DNA from 3 places in the Streptomyces sp. NPDC053048 genome. Region 1 is predicted to be linked to each of the others. Evidence: riboswitches for the same ligand, from Rfam matches in the RefSeq annotation. Region 1 holds a riboswitch; each other region holds the start of a gene.

The links. Region 1 has a riboswitch for cobalamin ahead of metE (5-methyltetrahydropteroyltriglutamate--homocysteine S-methyltransferase). Riboswitches for the same ligand answer to the same signal wherever they lie in the genome.
Region 2: linked by a shared signal. The riboswitch ahead of ACIG36_RS26080 (ribonucleoside-diphosphate reductase subunit alpha) and the one ahead of metE (5-methyltetrahydropteroyltriglutamate--homocysteine S-methyltransferase) in region 1 are both predicted to bind cobalamin.
Region 3: linked by a shared signal. The riboswitch ahead of ACIG36_RS04935 (cobalamin biosynthesis protein) and the one ahead of metE (5-methyltetrahydropteroyltriglutamate--homocysteine S-methyltransferase) in region 1 are both predicted to bind cobalamin.

The regions. Positions count from the first base shown of each region.
Region 1 covers NZ_JBITZS010000004.1:324,776-328,995, reverse strand. The annotation lists gene ACIG36_RS12415 (alpha/beta hydrolase) at 1-863, opposite strand, end outside; cobalamin riboswitch at 1,167-1,326, shown strand; gene metE (5-methyltetrahydropteroyltriglutamate--homocysteine S-methyltransferase) at 1,487-3,817, shown strand; gene ACIG36_RS12405 (histidine phosphatase family protein) at 3,937-4,220, opposite strand, start outside.
Region 2 covers NZ_JBITZS010000010.1:59,158-63,377, forward strand. The annotation lists gene ACIG36_RS26070 (DUF3311 domain-containing protein) at 1-62, shown strand, start outside; gene mctP (monocarboxylate uptake permease MctP) at 59-1,690, shown strand; cobalamin riboswitch at 1,863-2,020, shown strand; gene ACIG36_RS26080 (ribonucleoside-diphosphate reductase subunit alpha) at 2,181-4,220, shown strand, end outside.
Region 3 covers NZ_JBITZS010000001.1:1,030,132-1,034,351, reverse strand. The annotation lists gene ACIG36_RS04945 (anion permease) at 1-973, shown strand, start outside; gene ACIG36_RS04940 (hypothetical protein) at 999-1,229, shown strand; cobalamin riboswitch at 1,428-1,555, shown strand; gene ACIG36_RS04935 (cobalamin biosynthesis protein) at 1,677-2,645, shown strand; gene ACIG36_RS04930 (cobyric acid synthase) at 2,642-4,201, shown strand; gene ACIG36_RS04925 (putative cobaltochelatase) at 4,201-4,220, shown strand, end outside.

The DNA.
Region 1 (4,220 bases):
TGCTTGTTGCCGGCGTAGAGGTCGCCGGTGGTGCCGTCCTGGCGGGCGAAGAGGTCGGTGGACAGGCCGGCCGCGGCGCCGTAGCGGTACGGGTTGGTCATGGCCATCTTCAACGCGCAGTAGCCGCCGGTGGAGTTGCCGACCGCGCCCCAGGCGCCGCGCGTGTTGTCCACGCGGTAGACGTCGTTGGCGGCGATGGGCACGTCCTGGTTGAAGAAGGTCAGCGCCTGCGGGCCGCCGGGCACGTCCGTGCAGTTGGTGTCGCGGTCGGCGACCACCGAGGGCCGCAGCATCAGCACGATCGTCGGCTTCATCTCGCCCGCCATCACGGCCTTGGAGGCGGCCTGGGGGACCTTGGCCTTGGTGATGAGGTTGATGGACTGGCCGGGCTGGCCCGTGATCGACACGATCACGGGGAAGGTGTCCTTCTCGTGCCCCTTCTGGAAGTACTGGGGCGGGAGATAGGCGAAGCCGTCCATGCTCAGCCCGGTCACCGGGCCGCGGATCTCGATCCGGTCCACCCGTCCCGCCTTCTCCTTCGGGCCCAGGCCGATGGACTCCTGCCCCTTGACCGTCAGGGCCGGCGGCCGCTTGCCGTCCCCCGAGCCGGCCCGCAGCGCCTGCTTGCGGGAGTTCTGGCCGAGGAGCTCCTTCCAGGTGGAGTAGAAGCCGAACTCGTTGTTCGCCGCGACGAGCAGCACGGACAGGATGCACAGCTGGGCCATGACGAGCAGCCCGAGCCGGGAGACGAGCGCCAGGGGGCCCTTCTTCGCGGCCCGTGGCCACAGCCACAGCACCAGCGCGGTCACCGCGACGGCTATGACCACGAGGGTCAGCAGGAAGGTCTGGGACGTCAGGCCCACGGTTGTCGCTCCTCTTCACAGGGGGTCTCCTGAAGAGAGGGAAGACGGCGGGAAGAGGTTTCAGGGCTCCTCCGGGAACGGCACGCACGTCGTGCGGTTCTCGTCGACGACCGGCCGCCGACCCATCCCCGACCAGCTCCTCGCGTACAACTGCTCGCCCTCGTTCAACTGGAAGTCCACCCATACACCGCCGGACGAGTCAAAGATCGAATGCGGGGGCGAAACCCCTGTCCGCGGGCGGGCACGTGTGTCTAGGCTGGGTACGCAGCCGGTTCGCCCCGCCCGCCAGGCGGGAGGCGTCGCAAGAGGGAACCCGGTGGGAATCCGGGACTGCCCCGCAGCGGTGAGCGGGAACGACCGCCGTCATACGCACTGGACCGCGTCCCCGACCGGTCCGGGAAGCGACGGCCACTAGGCGTCGTGTCCTGAACGGGACACGACACGCCCGCGAGTCCGAATACCTGCCGCCTGCCCGCGTGCGACCGCACGCGGCGATCTCGGTGGCCTCGAGGGCGGGCCGGCGGTACGGACGGGCGCGCACGGTGTGCACCGCCCGCGGTCTGCCGTTCCTCCGCCCGCTCGGGCCGCCGCGACGACTTCCGCGACTCGCGAAGGAGAGTTCCGTGGCAGCACACACCGACGGCACGACCGCCCCCCGGGCGCGGGCCACCGTCCACGGCTACCCCCGGCAGGGGGCGAACCGTGAGCTGAAGAAGGCCGTCGAGGGCTACTGGGCCGGCCGCGTCACCGCCGACGACCTGCACCGCACCACCGCCGCCCTGCGCCGCGAGGCCTGGCGGAAGCTGGCCGACGCCGGCGTCCACGAGGTCCCCACCGGCGACTTCTCGCTCTACGACCACGTCCTGGACACCACCGTCATGGTCGACGCCGTTCCCGACCGCCACCGCGCCCTCGTCCGGGACAACGCCCTCGACGGCTATTTCGCCATGGCCCGCGGCACCCAGCAGGTCCCGCCGCTGGAGATGACGAAGTGGTTCGACACCAACTACCACTACCTCGTACCGGAACTGGGCCCCGACACCGTCTTCACCGCCGACTCCGCCAAGCCCGTCGGCGAACTGCGCGAGGCACTGGCGGCGGGCCACCGGGCCCGCCCCGTCCTCGTCGGCCCCGTCACCTACCTCCTGCTGGCCAAGCCCGCCCCCGGCACCGCGCCCGGCTTCCAGCCCCTGACCCTCCTCGACCGGCTGCTGCCCGTCTACGCCGAGGTCCTGGCCGACCTGCGCGCGGCAGGCGCCGAATGGGTCCAGCTCGACGAGCCCGCCCTGGTCCAGGACCAGCCCCCGGCCGTCCTGAACGCCGCCGCCCGCGCCTACCGCGAGCTGGGCGCCCTCACCGACCGGCCCAGGCTGCTGGCCGCCACCTACTTCGACCGGCTCGGCGAGGCCCTGCCGGTACTGGCCAGGTCCCCCCTCGACGGCCTGGCCCTGGACTTCACCGGGCCCGCCGCCGCCAACCTCGACGACCTCGCGGCGGCCGGCGGCCTGCCCGGCAAGCGCCTGATCGCGGGCGTCGTCGACGGGCGCAACGTCTGGATCAACGACCTCGAGCAGTCCCTGTCCACCCTCGCCACCCTGCTCGGCCTCGCCGACCGGGTGGACGTCGCCCCCTCCTGCTCCCTGCTGCACGTCCCCCTCGACGCGGCCGCCGAACGCGAGGTGGACCCACAGGTCGCCCGCTGGCTCGCCTTCGCCCGGCAGAAGACCGACGAGATCGTCACCCTGGCCCGCGGCCTGAACGAGGGCAGCGACACCATCGCCCCGCAACTCGCGGCCAACCGCTCCGCCCGCGCCTCGCGCGCCGCCTCCGCCCTCACCCGCGACCCGGCCGTACGCGCGCGTGCCGAGGCCGTCACCCCCGCCGACACCCGCCGCCCCCAGCCCTACGCCGAACGCGCGGCCGCCCAGCGCGCCCGCCTGAACCTGCCGCTGCTGCCCACCACCACCATCGGCTCCTTCCCGCAGACCCGCGAACTGCGCACCGCCCGCGCCGACCTGCGCGCCGGACGCATCGACGCGGCCGCCTACGACGAGCGCATCGCCGCCGAGATCCGCGAGGTCCTGGACTTCCAGGAGAAGACCGGACTGGACGTCCTCGTCCACGGCGAACCCGAACGCAACGACATGGTGCAGTACTTCGCCGAGCGGCTCACCGGCTACCTGGCCACCCAGCACGGCTGGGTGCAGTCCTACGGCACCCGCTACGTCCGTCCCCCGATCCTCGCCGGAGACATCTCCCGCCCCGAGCCCATGACCGTCGCCTGGACCACCTACGCCCAGTCGCGGACGGACCGCCCGGTCAAGGGCATGCTCACCGGGCCCGTCACCATGCTCGCCTGGTCCTTCGTCCGCGACGACCAGCCGCTCGCCGCCACCGCCCGTCAGGTCGCCCTGGCCCTGCGGGACGAGGTGAACGACCTCGAGGCCGCCGGCACCGCCGTCGTCCAGGTCGACGAACCCGCCCTGCGCGAGACCCTGCCGCTGCGCCGCGCCGACCGGACCGCCTACCTGGAGTGGGCCACCGAGGCCTTCCGGCTGGCCACCTCGGGCGTCCGGGCCGACACCCAGATCCACACCCACATGTGCTACGCGGAGTTCGGCGAGATCATCGCCGCCATCGAGGACCTGGACGCCGACGTCATCAGCCTCGAGGCCGCCCGCTCGCACATGCAGGTCGCCGGTGAACTCGCCGTCGCCGGCTACGGGCACGAGGTCGGGCCCGGCGTCTACGACATCCACTCGCCGCGCGTGCCGGGCCCCGAGGAGGTCGCCGCGCTGCTGCGCAAGGGCCTCGAGGCCATTCCGGCCGAACGCCTGTGGGTCAACCCGGACTGCGGTCTGAAGACCCGCGGCTGGGCGGAGGTCCGCGGCTCCCTGGAGAGCCTGGTCGAGGGCGCCCGCCAGGTGCGGGCGGAGCTCGGCGGCGCGCGGTAGCCGTCACAAGCCGCCGCCGCGCCGGCCGGTACCACCGCTGAGGGGCGGTGGGACGCGGTCCGGCGCGGCGGCAACCCCGGGCGTGTCCGACGGGCCCGTGCCGACCCGTCGGACACGCCCTAGCCCAGCGGCCGCCCGCAGCGCAGGTTCCAGCGGCCGGCGCGGCCGGTGAGTTCCGTCAGGGTCAGCGGGGGGACGTCCAGGCGCCAGAACGTCTGCGGGGGCAGGGCGAGCGCGTGGACGACCGCGGCGCGGACCACCGCCGGCTCCGCCACGGCCAGCACGCGGGCGCCGTCGGCGACCCCGCCGTCCAGCCAGGCCCCCACCCGTGCCGTCAGGTCGACCACCGACTCCCCGCCGTGCGGTGCGGACCCGGGGTCCGTCAGCCACCGTGCCACCGCCT
Region 2 (4,220 bases), on a different contig from region 1:
TCGTCGCCTATGTCATCGTCCGCCGGCACGACGCCGCGCGCCGGGGCGGTGAGGGACGGTGAAGGACGGCGTGAACGGCGTGGCGCTCGCCGTCTTCCTCTTCTTCTTCCTGGCCGTCACCGTGATGGGCTTCATGGCCTCCAAGTGGCGGCAGGCCGAGAACGCGGACAACCTCGACGAGTGGGGACTGGGCGGGCGCTCCTTCGGCACCTGGGTCACCTGGTTCCTGCTCGGCGGCGACCTCTACACCGCGTACACCTTCGTGGCCGTCCCGGCGGCCATCTACGCGGCCGGTGCGGCCGGGTTCTTCGCCGTGCCCTACACGATCATCACCTATCCCCTCGTCTTCACCTTCCTGCCACGCCTGTGGTCGGTGGCGCACAAGCACGGCTATGTCACCTCCTCCGACTTCGTCCGTGGCCGGTTCGGTTCCCGTGGACTCTCCCTTGCGCTGGCTGTGACGGGGATCCTCGCGACAATGCCGTACATCGCCCTGCAACTCGTCGGCATTCAGGCCGTACTGGACGTCATGGGCGTCGGGGGCGGCGAGAACACCCACTGGTTCATCAAGGACCTGCCGCTGCTGATCGCCTTCGGCGTGCTCGCGGCCTACACCTACTCCGCGGGGCTGCGGGCGCCCGCGCTGATCGCCTTCGTCAAGGACACGCTGATCTACATCGTCATCATCGTGGCGATCATCTACATCCCGATCCGGCTGGGCGGCTTCGACGACATCTTCGCGAAGGCCGGTGACGCGTTCGCGGCCGAAAACCCGGCAACGGGCAAACCGCGAGGCTCCCTCGTCACCGGCGCACAGGCGCAGTGGGCGTACGCCACGCTCGCGCTGGGTTCGGCGATGGCGCTCTTCCTCTATCCCCACTCGGTGACGGCGGTCCTCTCCAGCAAGGGCCGCAATGTCATCCGCCGCAACACCACCATCCTTCCCCTCTACTCCCTGATGCTCGGCCTGCTGGCGATGCTCGGCTTCATGGCCCTGGCCGCCGGGGTGAAGGTGAAGAACGGACAGCTGGCGATCCCCCAGCTGTTCGAGGACATGTTCCCGGACTGGTTCACGGGCGTGGCGTTCGCCGCGATCGGCATCGGGGCGCTGGTCCCGGCGGCCATCATGTCGATCGCCGCCGCAAATCTGTTCACCCGCAACATCTACAAGGACTTCCTCAAACCGGACGCCTCTCCCGAGCACGAGGCGAAGGTCTCCAAGCTCGCCTCCCTGCTGGTCAAGGTCGGAGCGCTCGTCTTCGTCCTCACCATGGACAAAACGGTCGCCATCAATTTCCAGCTGCTCGGCGGCATCTGGATCCTGCAGACCGTCCCCGCGCTCGTCGGCGGCCTCTTCACCCGCTGGTTCCACCGCTGGGCCCTGCTCGCGGGCTGGGCGGCCGGCATGGCCTACGGGACCTGGCGGGCGTACGAGACGCCGAGCGCCACCCAGGCCCACTTCGGGAACACCAACCTCATCCCCCTCATCGGCGAGAAGGGCTACATCGGCCTCACCGCCTTCGCGCTCAATGTGATCGTCGTCATCGTCGCGACCTTCCTCCTGAAGGCCCTCCGCGCGCCGGACGGCGTGGACGAGACGAAGCCGTCGGACTACACGGCCGACGCCGGCGACCCGGGCGTGAGCCGGGACCTCCCCCCGGCCACCGCGGGGGCCCCTGGCGGCCACTGACCCCACCCTGGCGGGCCCGTCCGCCCCGCCTCCACCAAGAGGGCCGTCGCACCCCCGTCCAGGGGCTGTGGCGGCCCTCTGCCGTGCGTGTCCGTACCCTTGTGGAGGCCTTACGGAGCCCGCCCGTTAGCACATTCCGCGACCGTCTCATGACGGGACGACACAACATGTGGGGGCGCGTGCGGAGGGCGGCACTAGATGTATGCTCATCCTCGCTGATGTCGCAGGGGAATCCGGTGGAAATCCGGAACTGTCCCGCAACGGTGTATGTGTGCGCATATACCCAGCGCACCTGTAGTCCGAGGACCTGCCGTCAGCCGCCCACCACCGAGCCTGCCCTGGGCTCGGCCATGGGCGTTGAATTCGTCCGGGCCCCGCGGGTTGGGCCGACGGACGCCTACGCGGCATGCCCCGGTCCGGTCGGCATGCCCGTACGCGACCGTCGCGCTCTCCCGCCCGGCCCACCCAGCCGAGCGAGGGAGAGCCACACGTGACCATCGCGCCCGCAGATCCGGTTTCAGCGAACGCGGAGGCGAGCGGCGGTCCCGGGACCGCGCTGCTGCGCACCCTGACCGATCTCACCGCAGATCTGCCTTCCACCGACCCCGGCAAGGTCGCCGCCGCCGCGCTGCGCGGCCGCAGCGCCGCGTCGGACGAGGCCGAGCTGCGCTCCCTCGCCACCGAGGCCGCCGCCGGCCTGATCTCGGAGGAGCCGGAGTACTCCCGGCTCGCCGCCCGGCTGCTCACCCGCGCCATCGCCGACGAGGCGGCCGGCGAGGGTGCCACCTCTTTCTCCGCCTCGGTCGCCACCGGCCACCGCGAGGGCCTGATCGCGGACGAGACCGCCGCGTTCGTGGCCGCGCACGCCGAGCGCCTGGACGCCCTGGTGGACGCCGCCCTCGCCGGCGGCGCCGACGACCGCTTCGGCTACTTCGGCCTGCGCACCCTGCACAGCCGCTACCTGCTGCGCCACCCGATCACCCGCAACGTGATCGAGACCCCGCAGCACTTCCTGCTGCGCGTGGCCTGCGGCCTGGCCGAGGACCACTCCGAGCGCGCCCTGGACGACGTCGCCGAGCTCTACCGGCTCACCAGCACGCTCTCCTACCTGCCGTCCTCCCCCACGCTGTTCAACTCCGGCACCCGCCACCCCCAGATGTCGTCCTGCTACCTGCTGGACTCCCCGCTGGACGAGCTGGACTCGATCTACGACCGCTACCACCAGGTGGCGCGCCTGTCGAAGCACGCGGGCGGCATCGGCCTGTCGTACTCGCGCATCCGCTCCCGCGGCTCGCTGATCCGCGGCACCAACGGCCACTCCAACGGCATCGTGCCGTTCCTGCGCACCCTCGACGCCTCCGTCGCGGCCGTCAACCAGGGCGGCCGGCGCAAGGGCGCGGCCTGCGTCTACCTGGAGACCTGGCACGCGGACATCGAGGAGTTCCTGGAGCTCCGCGACAACACCGGTGAGGAGGCCCGCCGCACCCACAACCTCAACATCGCGCACTGGATCCCGGACGAGTTCATGCGCCGCGTCGAGGCGGACGCCGACTGGTCGCTGTTCTCCCCCGCCGACACGCCGGACCTGGTCGACCTCTACGGCGACGAGTTCGACGCCGCCTACCGCCGGTACGAGGCCGAGGGCAAGGCCGTCAAGCAGATCCCGGCCCGCGTGCTCTACGCCCGGATGATGCGCACCCTCGCGCAGACCGGCAACGGCTGGATGACGTTCAAGGACGCGGCCAACCGCACCGCCAACCAGACGGCCGAGAAGGGCGCGGTCGTCCACTCCTCGAACCTGTGCACCGAGATCCTCGAGGTCACCGACGACGGCGAGACCGCGGTCTGCAACCTGGGCTCGGTCAACCTGGCGCAGCACCTGGGCGCCGACGGCGAGATGGACTGGGAGAAGCTCGACCGTACGGTGCGTACGGCCGTCACCTTCCTCGACCGCGTCGTGGACATCAACTTCTACCCGACCGAGCAGGCCGGCAGCTCCAACAGCCGCTGGCGCCCGGTGGGCCTGGGCCTGATGGGTCTGCAGGACGTCTTCTTCCGTCTGCGCCTGCCCTTCGACTCCGCCGAGGCGAAGGCCCTGTCCACCAAGATCTCCGAGCGGATCATGCTCGCGGCGTACGAGGCCTCCGCCGACCTCGCCGAGCGCAACGGCCCGCACCCGGCCTGGGCCGCGACCCGCACCGCCCGCGGTGTGCTGCACCCCGACCACTACCCGAACGCCGTCCCGGCCTGGGCCGAGCGCTGGGAGGCGCTGCGCGCCCGCATCGCCGAGGTCGGCATGCGCAACTCGCTGCTGCTCGCCATCGCCCCGACGGCGACCATCGCCTCCATCGCGGGTGTGTACGAGTGCATCGAGCCGCAGGTCTCCAACCTCTTCAAGCGCGAGACGCTCTCGGGTGAGTTCCTGCAGGTCAACACCTACCTGGTGGAGGACCTCAAGAAGCTCGGCGTGTGGGACCGCACCACCCGCGACGCGATGACGGACGCCAACGGCTCGATCCAGGACCTGAAG
Region 3 (4,220 bases), on a different contig from region 1:
CTGGAACCTGCTCACCTGGCTCGCGGGCCTGCCCTCCAGCTCCTCGCACGCGCTGTTCGGCGGCCTGATCGGCGCGACCATCGCCTCCGTCGGTACGGGCGCCGTCCACGGTGACGCCGTCGTCATGAAGGTCCTCATCCCCGCCGTCGTCGCCCCGGTCGTGGCCGGCCTGGCGACCGTGCTGGCCACCCGGATGACCTACCGCCTGGCGCGCAACACCGACCCCGAGGCCAGCGCCAAGGGCTACCGCGCCGGCCAGATCGCCTCGGCGGCCCTGGTCTCGCTCGCCCACGGCACCAACGACGCCCAGAAGACGATGGGCGTCATCACCCTCGCGCTGATCTCCGGCGGCGCGCTGGGCGCCGACGCCGACCCGCCTATGTGGGTCATCGCCTCCGCCGGCATCGCCATCGCGCTCGGCACCTACCTCGGCGGCTGGCGCATCATCCGCACCCTCGGCAAGGGCCTGGCCGACATCCAGCCGCCGCAGGGTTTCGCCGCCCAGACCGGCGCCGCCGTCACCATCCTGGCCTCGTCCCACATCGGCTTCGCGCTCTCCACCACCCAGGTCTGCTCCGGCGCCGTCATGGGCGCGGGCATGGGCCGCAAGGGCGGCGTGGTGCGCTGGTCCACCGCCGGCCGCATGGTCGCCGCCTGGGGCCTGACGCTCCCGGCCGCCGGCCTCGTCGGTGGCGGTGCCGCGCTCCTGGCCGACCAGGGCGACTGGGGCGTCACCGCGGTGGCCGTCCTGGCCGTGGCCGCCTGCGGCGCGATCTGGCTGGCCTCGCGCCGCAAGCCGGTCACCCACGACAACGTCAACGACCTGAACGAGCCGCAGGGCGTCTCCGTCCCGGCCGAGCCCGTCGGCGTGGTCACCGCGGCCCTGCAGGCCGTCGCCCCGCCGCCGGCCGGCCCCGCCGTCACCCCGGCCGCCGCTCCCGCCCCCGCCCCCGCCCCCGCGACGACCGGCTGACCGCCGGGCAACGGAGGAGAACCACATGAACATCGACTGGGCAGCTCTCGGCCAGGTCTTCGGCGTCAGCCTCGTCTTCACCATCGCCCTCGTGGCCGTCTTCACCCTCGGCATCGTCGGCACGTCCCGCAAGGCGCAGGCCACGGCCGGCGCCCCGGCCACCGGCCCGAGCGCGCCGGCCCGCATCGGCGCGTACACCTGCTTCGCGCTGTGCGCGGCCGCCGTGGGCTACGGCATCTACCTGATCGTCGCCTGATCACCGCTTGACCGCCGCCTCACCGCGGCCTCGCACCCGTGCGCACGACAGCGCCGGTCCGGCACCGCCGGACCGGCGCTTCGTCGTTGCCCGCGTCGCCCGCCGCCCCACCCGTGGCCGGCAGCCTCACCGCAGGTCAGGGTGAGTTGACTGCCCTTCCCGGGCCGTGGTGGACTTCCGGAGCCAAACGGCGACAGCAGAGGAAGCCGGTGCGAATCCGGCGCGGTCCCGCCACTGTCACCGGGGAGCGTCCTCCACCGACGGCCACGGCCCGCCACCACGGGCTGGAAGGCCGGAGCGACGCCGATCCGGGAGCCAGGAGACTCTGGTCGCCGGTCACGTCGAGCCAGGGCGCGGACCCTGAGTGAGGACACATCGCCATGCCCGGCCGTCGCATACCGCCCACCCGCTCCCGGCTCCCCGAAGGCACGACGGCGGCCTGACCCCATGCGCGCGACGCGTCACGACCCCATCGGTTTCGCGTGCGGTGCGGCGCTCGGCTTCGCCTGCGACCTCGTCCTCGGCGACCCGCGCCGCGGCCACCCCGTGGCCGCCTTCGGCCGGGCCGCGCACGCCGTCGAACAGCGCCTGTGGCGCGACCACCGCGGCGCCGGCGCCCTGCACACCGCGCTGTGCGCCGGTGGCACCGCGGTCGGCGCCGCCCTGCTGGCCAGTGCCGCACGCCGCTCCCGCACGGCCGGCATCGCCCTGACCGCCGCCGTCACCTGGGCCGTGCTGGGCGGCACGTCCCTGGGCCGCGAGGCACGCGCCGTCGGCGCCGCGCTCGCCGCCGGCGACCTCGCGGCCGCCCGCGAACGGCTGCCCCACCTGTGCGGACGCGACCCGCAGGCACTGGACGAGCAGCAGATCGCGCGCGCGGTCGTGGAGTCCGTCGCCGAGAACACCTCCGACGCCGTCGTGGGCGCCCTGGTGTGGGGCGCGCTCGCCGGCGTCCCCGGCCTCGCGGGCTTCCGGGCCGTGAACACCCTCGACGCGATGGTCGGCCACAAGTCCCCCCGCCACCGGCGCTTCGGCTGGGCCTCCGCCCGCCTCGACGACGTCGCCGGCTGGCCCGGCGCCCGGCTCACCGCCGCCCTCGCCGTCCTCGCGGGCCCGGACCCGCGCGGCGCCCTGCGCGTGGCCCGGCGCGACGCCTCCCGCCACCCCAGCCCCAACGCCGGCCCCGTCGAGGCCGCCTTCGCCGGGGCCCTCGGGGTACGGCTGGGCGGCACCCTCGCCTACGCGGGCCGCGTCGAACACCGTCCGGTGCTGGGCGCGGAGAACCGGCCCGTCGAGGTGGGGGACATCGAACGCGCGGTACGGCTCTCGCGCCGGGTGTCGGTACTGGCCCTGGCTACGGCCGTGCTGACGAGGACGGCCGTGGCGGCCGTGACGAGGAGGAAGCGTTGTCGGTGACGGCTGGGAGGGGCGGGGGCCTGCTGGTGGCCGGCACGACCTCCGACGCGGGCAAGAGCGTGGTGACCGCCGGGATCTGCCGCTGGCTGGTCCGCAAGGGCGTCAAGGTCGCGCCGTTCAAGGCGCAGAACATGTCGCTCAACTCGTATGTGACGCGCGAGGGCGCGGAGATAGGGCGCGCGCAGGCCATGCAGGCCGCCGCCGCGCGCGTCGAGCCGAGCGCGCTGATGAACCCGGTGCTGCTCAAGCCGGGTGGCGACCGCAGCAGCCAGGTGGTGCTGATGGGCAGGCCCGTCGGCGAACTCAGCGCGCGCGGCTACCACGCGGGCCGCCAGGAGCAGCTGTTCGGCACGGTCACCGAGTGCCTGGAGGAGCTGCGGCGCACGCACGACGCCGTCATCTGCGAGGGCGCCGGCAGCCCGGCCGAGATCAACCTGCGGCGCAGCGACATCGTCAACATGGGCATCGCACGGGCGGGCCGGCTGCCCGTGGTCGTCGTCGGCGACATCGACCGCGGCGGCGTCTTCGCCTCCTTCTTCGGCACCACCGCGCTCCTCTCGGCCGAGGACCAGGAGCTGATAGCGGGCTACATCGTCAACAAGTTCCGCGGCGACGTGAGCCTGCTGGAGCCGGGCCTGGAGATGCTGCGCGACCTGACGGGCCGGCGGACGTTCGGCGTGCTGCCGTTCGCGCACGGTCTGGGCATCGACGAGGAGGACGGCCTGCGCGTCTCGCTGCGCGGTGCCGTGCGCGAGTCGGTGGTGGCCCCGCCGCACGGCGCCGACGTGCTGCGGGTGGCGGTGTGCGCGGTGCCGCTGATGTCCAACTTCACGGACGTGGACGCGCTGGCGGCCGAGCCGGGCGTCGTCGTGCGGTTCGTGGACCGGCCGGAGGAACTGGCCGACGCCGACCTCGCCGTGGTGCCGGGCACCCGCGGAACGGTCCGGGCACTGGCCTGGCTGCGCGAGCGCGGCCTCGCGGACGCGCTGGCCCGCCGGGCGGCCGAGGGCCGCCCGGTCCTGGGCATCTGCGGCGGCTTCCAGCTGCTGGGCGAGCGGATCGAGGACGAGGTCGAGTCCCGCGCCGGAGTGGTCGAGGGACTGGGGCTCCTGCCGGTACGGGTGCGGTTCGCGGCCGGGAAGACCCTGGCCCGGCCGGTGGGCGAGGCCCTGGGCGAGCACGTCGAGGGCTACGAGATCCACCACGGCGTCGCGGACGTCCGGGGCGGTGACGAACCCTTCCTGGACGGCTGCCGGGTCGGCGCCGTATGGGGCACCCACTGGCACGGCTCGCTGGAGAGCGACGGCTTCCGGCGCGCGTTCCTGCGCCGCGTGGCGAAGGCGGCGGGACGGGCGTTCGTCCCGGCCCCGGACACGTCGTTCGCGGCACTGCGCGAAGAACAGCTGGACCGCCTGGGCGACCTGATCGAGGAACACGCGGACACGGACGCGCTGCTGCGGCTGATCGAGGACGGGGTGCCGGCCGGTTTCCCGTTCATACCGCCGGGGGCGCCGGCCGTGCCGGCGCCGGACCACGACACAGGGGGTAAGCACTGATGGCCTCGGCCACCTACCC